2 regions of the Caballeronia sp. HLA56 genome follow, and region 2 is predicted to be linked to the other one. Evidence: riboswitches for the same ligand, from Rfam matches in the RefSeq annotation. Region 2 holds a riboswitch; the other holds the start of a gene.

Region 1 (3,824 bases), on a different contig from region 2:
GCGGCCGAAAGCGGAAGCGTGAGCGCGGCGCTCGACATCGCGACGAAGGCGAGGGCGGCGGCGGTTTTCTTGTCGATCATCAAAGGACTCCGAGTGCAAGAGCATCGCGTGATTCGCGACCGCACTTAGGCGCTTCGTTCGTTCCCTTAGTTCCCTTGAACGATTCGCGCGCCCTAGACCAGACGCTCGGTTATGAAGCGCCACTGCGCCTCGGTCACGGGCGTGATCGACAGCCGATTGCCGCGCGCCAGCACTTGCATGTCGGCGAGTTCCGCGTGTTCGCGCAATGTCGCGAGCGGAATCAACGGCGTCTTCTTGACAAAGCGCACATCGACGAGCATCCAGCGCGGCGACTCCTGCACGGACTTGGCGTCGAAGTACAGGCTTTTGGCGTCGAACTGAGTGGGATCGGGATAGGCCGTGGAACAGACTTTGGCGATGCCCGCAATGCCCGGTTCCGGGCAACTCGAATGATAGAAGAGCACGCCGTCGCCGACTTGCATCTGGTCGCGCATGAAGTTGCGCGCCTGATAGTTGCGCACGCCCGTCCACGGGAGGGTTTTCTTCGGCGCGTGCGCGAGATGATCGATGCTCGCTTCGTCCGGTTCGGACTTCATCAGCCAGTAGCGCATGATGGATTCGGCAACGGGGTTTTAAAACGGGCTCGACAAAAGCAAACGGCATCGGTATGAACCGATGCCGCTGGAGTAGGGTCCCCACCTCGGCCGCTAGGCCGGCATCCTGAACCTGGGTTCAAGATTGGTCGCAGTAAGCAACACTTCGGGTACATCAGACAGAGTGACGCGCGCGCCCGTGCTGCAAGTTTCCACAACCGTGCCAATGTAGCATTGGTTCAAGGAATATATGACCTTGGCGAACCAGGCAGGGAGTAGTCACTCTACACCAATCGAATGTCTAATGCAGCCTCTCGACACCAATTGCGCAGTTTCTTTTTTCGATTGACATCGCGCGACCGATTAGCGTTCGCCACGGAGCGGCGTCGCGGCACTTCGGTCACTGCACTTCATACTGCGCGATGACAGCACCAAGCTGTTCGTTCATGGAGTGCATCGTGCGGCGAATTTCCTCGGCGGGGAAGGCCTCGCCATGACGCACGCTTTCTTGCAGCCTCAGCAATTCGGAAGCGAGTGAAAGCGCGGCCATCACCGCGATGCGGTCTTGCCCGCGCACGTTGCTTGCATTGCGCACCTTGTTCATCTCGGCGTCGACCCGTGCCACCGCTTCACGCAGCGCGCCTTCGGTTTCCGGCGAACAGGCGAGGCGATATTGCTGGCCGAGAATGGATACTTCGATCTGCGTGGTCGTCATGCCTTCTCTCCGTGATGATGCTCGCTGTGCTCTCCCGCGTGCGCATGCTCGTGCGCGGCTTGCACATCGTGAGAGCGGGCATCGAGGAGATCGAGCTGATTTTCCGTCTCGGCATGATTCGCGGACTTGCCGCGCGGCAACTTTTCGAGAATCGCGTTCAGGCGGACCTGCGCGTCGTCGATCTTGGCCGAGAGGGAATCACGTTCGGCTTGCAGCGTGTCGCGCTCTTCGCGCATTTGCACGAGCTCTGCCTGCACGTTCGCGTAGTCGCTACGCAGTTGTTCGATTTGTGCTTCAAGCGCGAGACGCGCCTGATTGTGCCGCTCGCTGATCTGGATCAGCCGGCCGATATTTCCTGACAGTGATTCGAGTTCGTTGAGCATGTGCTGCGTCCTCTAAAGACCTCGCATTCTAGCGCGGTTCAACGGAGCTTCCGATAATTGTCTCGTTTCGAGACGTAACAGCACGCGATCATGCGTGCATCGCGATGCATTCGTGTGTGGAAAGCGCGGGCGCTGCCGATGTGTTGCGACGGCGGGTTCTAGTTGGGTTCGTCGTGAGCCGTGTGTCTTGCGATGATCGGCCAGGGTCGTTTCTTGACGGTCCTGAATCGCGCTCCTACACTTGCCGCACTTTTGGTGCTCGCGTCCGCATTCTTTTGCGGGCGCAGTCAAACGGGAAACAGGAAGCGGCGCCGCCAAGGCCACGCCAACCTGTGCTGCCCCCGCAACGGTAAGCGACCGCAACGCAAGTTGCAAGTCGTCCCTTGCGCGTTTTTCGCCGCGCCGTCGTGTGAGTTTGCTTGTGAGTCTGTTTGATTCGCAAGAATCCGCCGCTCGACGCAGGCAAGGCGAAGAACGTGTCGATGCCACTGCGCTTCATGCGTGGGAAGGCGGGACGGTGTGTCGCCAGCCCGGATACCGGCCAACTGTTCAGCGCGTTCGTCTGTTCGCATTCGAGCGCGCTCGTCGCGCATTGGCCTTGCGGGGAGCGAGGTCGCGCCAGCCTACGCATGGGAACATTTCACGCATGGTATCGCCACTTGCCCGACACGCGGGCAGACGCAAAACGATCGAACGCGCCGCGCTCGTCGCCCTCAACACATGGCTGCTCGCTCATGAAGCGCTCGCGGACGAAGCCTCGCAACCGCCGCTCGCGCCCGTCGTCGTGACCGCGGCGCGCACCGCGCAACCTCTCGCCGATACGATCGCGCAGACTTCGCTCTTCGACGCCCAGGATATCGCCGATAGCAATGCCTACGACGCGCTCGGCGTCATCGGTCTTGCGCCCGGCGTGCAGGTGACGCGCAACGGCGGCCCGGGAGCGAATGCAAGCGCGTTCATACGCGGCGCGTCCTCGACGCAATCGCTCGTTTTGATCGACGGCGTGCGTGTGGAGTCCGCATCGCTCGGCTCGGCGCAGCTTGCGCAGATCATGCCGGATCAGATCGACCGCATCGAAGTCGTGAACGGCAACGTGTCGGCGCTGTACGGCTCGGGCGCGATCGGCGGCGTCGTGCAGATCTTCACGAAAGACGGCGAGGCGCATCCGCCGCGCTTCTACTTCGAGACGGAATACGGCAGCTATCACACGCAGCGACAAGCGGCGGGAGTTTCCGGCGCGCTCGATAGCGAAGGCCGCACGACCTTCAGCTTCAACGTATCGCGCGAGAAGACCGATGGTTTCTCGTCGATCGATCCCGCGCTCGCGCCCAACGCCAATCCGAACGCGAACGGTTATCTGAACGAAAGCGTCGCGGCCACGCTGCGTCACAAGTTCGGCGACAAATGGGACGCGGGCGTGCGCTTCTATCAGTCGAACGGCATCGACAGTTTTGACGATGCCTACGGCTTGCCCGGCGATCTCAACGATTCGCACAGTCGCGTGCGGTCGACATCGGTGTTTGCGAACGGCCGTATCACGGACCAGTGGACCACGCATTTCACGGTCGCGCAGGGACAGGACCGCGCGAACATCGAGCAGAACGGCATCTATACGAGCCGCTTCAATTCCGAGGATCGCCAGTATCTGTGGCAGAACGACTTTCGCCTGACGGAGGCGCACAAGCTCCTGTTCGGTTACGAGCATCTCGACCAGACGCTCGATTCGGATCAGTTCAGCGCGCCGGATCGTCACGTGAATTCGGTGTACGCGGGCTATGTGGGACGCTTCGGTCCGAGCGAAGTGCAGGCCAATCTGCGCCACGACCAGTATTCCGATTTCGGCGGCGCGAACAGCTACTATCTGGGCTATGCGTACAACATCGACACGCACTGGCGCGCGAGCGCGAGTTACGCGGCGTCGTTCCGCGCGCCGAGCTTCGACGATCTCTACTATCCGTTCAGCGGCAATCCGTCCATTCAGCCCGAGCGCAGTCATTCGGTGGAAGCGGCGCTGCAGTACGCATCGGACCAAGTGGGCGTGCTGCGCGTGACGGCGTTTCAGACGCGCTATTCGAATCTGATCGATTACGTATCGGACGGCAGCGGCTTCTA
Region 2 (3,824 bases):
CCCGGTCTTGAAGACGCGCACGCGCCTGCCTTGCCGCGTGTGATGACGCGCAAGCGCGGCCGTCACCGTGGTCTTGCCTTGATGCGACGCGCTCGCGCCGATGAAGAGTGCGGGACAGTCTGCCATTGCGTCAAAACTCGACGCCGCGTTGCGCCTTGACGCCCTGCTCGCGATAAGGGTGCTTTACGAGGCGCATTTCGGTGACGAGATCGGCTATTTCTATGAGCTCATCGGCCGCGTGTCGTCCCGTCACGACGACATGCAGCATGGCCGGCCGTGCCTTGAGCACGCCGAGTACTTCCTCAAGCGGCAAATATTCGTACTTGAGCACGGCATTGAGCTCGTCCAGCACGACCATCTGATACTCGCCGCTTTGGATCATGCGTCGTGCTTCGTCCCATCCCTTGCGCGCCGTGGCGATGTCCGCCTCGCGATTTTGCGTGTTCCACGTATAGCCATCGCCCATCGTCACGAAATCGCAATGCGCGATTGCGCCAAGGAAATCGCGTTCCGACGTATGCAGCGCGCCTTTGATAAATTGCACCACGCCGAGTTTCATGCCGTGCCCGAGCACGCGCATGGCCATGCCGAATGCAGCGGTGGTCTTGCCTTTGCCGTTGCCGGTATTGACGATCAACAGGCCCTTTTCATGGTCGGCGGCGGCCTGCTTTTTTTCATGGCCTTCCTTGCGCCGCTGGGTCATGCGCAAATGCGATTCGGTATCGGTTTTCATGCTTGTTTCTTCGATGGTGTCTCTGCAATAGCGACCGTCACGCCGCCCGCGATAGTCTTGTGCACGACGAGCCGGCCGCCGCTGGCAATGAGCGCGCAAGGCTCGCATACGCCGTCGACATTCAAATGCCGCCTTGCCTGCGATAAGAATTCCCCAGGCGCGCGCTTGATTTGATCGGCGCTAAAGAAATCCACGCGCAATTGATGACGCTCGCAAAATGCGAGCAATCCTGCTTCGTCTTTCTTAGCGTCGATGCTTGCCACGCTGACGATATCGGCAAATGCGAGCGTGCCAAGCGCACCACGCACAGCGCGTTCTATTGCTTCGGCGCTTACGCCGCGGCGGCAGCCGATGCCGATGACGAGCGCGGCGCTCATGCTAAACGAAGCCAATTCATGGAGGTCGACTTGAAAAGCCTTAAGGCGGAGGAAAGATACCATACCGGACGCTTAGGCAGGCACCATGCTTTCTTGACGCCTAACCCCGCTAGCCCTAGACTTTCAATAGTTCAGGTGCTCGCGCGCCAAGTCTTTAGCGCGCAGTTGAACGGGAAACAGGAAGCGCGCGTTCAGGCGAACGCAAGCCAACCTGTGCTGCCCCCGCAACGGTAAGCGAAAGCCACGCATGACATGCGCGGCAAGCCGGTTTCAAAGCCACTGTGCTAGGCGTTCAAAGCGTCCGGCGCGGGAAGGCGAAGCGGCTATTTTCGTCAGCCCGGATACCGGCCAGAATTACCGAAGGGATTTCCTTAGCCGCGGGGTTGCGGCGTATCCCCAGATCCACCGAGTCGTGCGCTTTTCCATGTCCATGCCGCTGCAAAGGTCGAATAGACCGCATCGCGCACACCATCACGCATAGGGCGCACGCATCAATCAAGCACGGAGCAACGATGCAAACGCGCAAGATCCCCGTCACGGTCGTGACCGGCTTCCTCGGCAGCGGCAAAACCACGCTGATGCGGCACATTCTTTCGAACGCGCAGGGCAAGCGCATCGCGGTCATCGTCAACGAGTTCGGCGAGCTCGGTATCGATGGAGAAATTCTCAAGGGCTGCGGCATCGGTTGCGACGACGAAGCAGGCTCCGCCGAACGCAATCTCTATGAACTCGCGAACGGTTGCTTGTGTTGCACCGTGCAGGAAGAGTTTTATCCGGTGATGGAGCAACTGCTTGAACGGCGCGACAGGATCGATCACGTGTTGATCGAAACGTCCGGGCTTGCCTTGCCCAAGCCGCTCGTGCAGGCCTTCAACTGGCCGTCCATCAAGAACGCCTTCACCGTGGACGCGGTCGTTACCGTGGTCGACGGTCCGGCTGCGGCAAGCGGTCAGTTCGCGGCAAATCCCATCGCCGTCGATGCGCAGCGCAAGGCCGATCCGAATCTCGATCACGAATCGCCGTTGCATGAGTTGTTTGAAGACCAACTGTCGTCGGCGGATCTCGTCATCGTCAACAAGACCGATCTCATGGATGCCGCCGCGTTGAGCAAGGTCGATGCGCTCGTGCGCCCCGAGATTCCGCCCGAAGTGAAGATCGTTCCCGCGCAGATGGGCAAACTCGACGTGCATGCGCTGCTCGGCTTGCAATCCGCATCGGAAGAGACCATTCATCTGCGGCACGACCATCATGGCTCGCCCGACGAAGACGGTCATGCGGATCATCATCACGACGAGTTCGATTCCGTGGTGGTCGCAGCGGATGTCGAGTCGCGCGAACAGCTGCTTGCGGCACTGCACGTGCTGGTGGAAAAGCACACGATTTACCGTGTGAAGGGCTTCGCGGCGTTGCCGGGTGCCGCCATGCGGCTCGTCGTGCAAGGCGTGGGGCGACGCTTCGACAGTTACTTCGACAGGCGCTGGAACGAAGGCGAGGCATCGAGTCGCTTCGTGCTTATCGGCGAGGACCTCGACCGCGAAACGCTGCAACGTGCCTTCGTTTCCGCGTTGCAGAACTTACCCGTGCAGGCCTGAGCGATGCATCTGCTGCGCACGACTCCGGGAGGCTTCGTCGACGACGCAGCAGGCGTGATGCGGATAGAGCAGACGCGCGCGCCCATCGTCGTGCTCAGTTCGGCCGATACCACGCTCGCGCTGCTCGCAAGCGTCTTTCCACGTCTCGGCCCCGGCTTTCCGGAAGTGCGGCTCGCAAATCAATCGTTCCTGCGCCAGAACGCTTCGGTCGACTTTTATGTCGACGACATTCTGCGTCATGCAAAGGTCGTCATCGTCGATCATCTCGGCGGCGAATCGTATTGGCCCTACGGTATCGAGCGTCTCGTCGCTTTGGCAAAGCGCGAAAAGCAAATGCTCGCCATGTTTTCGGGCGATCTTGCGGAAGACCCGAATCTCATCGGCAAGAGTACGGCCGATGCCGCGTTCTGCCGCGACCTGTCGCGCTATTTACGTGAAGGCGGCGCGCGCAATGCCGAAGAGTTTCTACGCGCCATTGCGCATCGCGCGTTCGGTTGGGGACGCGAAGCGCACGCGCCGAGCGCGTTGCCCGCGGTCGCGATCTATCACCCCGAGCGCGAAAGCGCTTCTAGCGACGATTGGCGCGAACGCTGGACCGAAGGCGCGCCGGTGGTTGCCATTCTTTTCTATCGCGCACACCTTCAATCAGGCAACACCGCTGTGTTCGATGCATTCATCGAAGCGCTCGAACGCGAGGGCATGAATCCGCTGCCCATTGCGATTGCATCGCTCAAGGAAAGTCTGAGCCGCGAAGTAGTGGAGCGTTTGTGCGCGCAGCATGGTGCATCGCTCGTGCTCAATACCACGGCGTTCGCTGCGGGCGTGATCGGAGAAAGCGAAGCATTCGAAGTGGCCGGCGATGCGCCCGTGATGCAAGTGATCTTGAGCGGGGGCAATCGCGATGACTGGCAGAAGGACAATCAAGGCCTGAATTCGCGCGATGTCGCCATGCACGTGGCGCTCCCCGAGGTGGATGGCCGTATCATCACGCGAGCGGTGAGCTTCAAGGGGCTTGCTTATCGATGCCCGCATACGCAGGTCGACGTGGTGCGTTATCAAGCCGATACCGAGCGCATGCGCTTCGTCGCCGAACTCAGCGCGCGCTGGTGCAAGCTCAGACAT

The links. A riboswitch is a leader RNA that binds a small molecule or an ion and turns the genes downstream of it on or off. The one in region 2 is predicted to bind cobalamin.
Region 1: another riboswitch for cobalamin. It lies ahead of ACYQ47_RS33040 (TonB-dependent receptor domain-containing protein); the one in region 2 lies ahead of cobW (cobalamin biosynthesis protein CobW).

What each region holds. Positions count from the first base shown of each region.
Region 1 covers NZ_BAAHOB010000005.1:2,884,184-2,888,007, reverse strand. The annotation lists gene ACYQ47_RS33065 (SIMPL domain-containing protein) at 1-80, opposite strand, end outside; gene ACYQ47_RS33060 (EVE domain-containing protein) at 174-632, opposite strand; RNA gene ssrS (6S RNA) at 710-892, opposite strand; gene ACYQ47_RS33050 (cell division protein ZapA) at 1,015-1,329, opposite strand; gene ACYQ47_RS33045 (ATPase) at 1,326-1,712, opposite strand; cobalamin riboswitch at 1,949-2,272, shown strand; gene ACYQ47_RS33040 (TonB-dependent receptor domain-containing protein) at 2,359-3,824, shown strand, end outside.
Region 2 covers NZ_BAAHOB010000001.1:843,634-847,457, reverse strand. The annotation lists gene ACYQ47_RS03965 (cobyrinate a,c-diamide synthase) at 1-126, opposite strand, end outside; gene cobO (cob(I)yrinic acid a,c-diamide adenosyltransferase) at 131-733, opposite strand; gene ACYQ47_RS03955 (cobalamin biosynthesis protein) at 730-1,110, opposite strand; cobalamin riboswitch at 1,227-1,477, shown strand; gene cobW (cobalamin biosynthesis protein CobW) at 1,623-2,702, shown strand; gene cobN (cobaltochelatase subunit CobN) at 2,706-3,824, shown strand, end outside.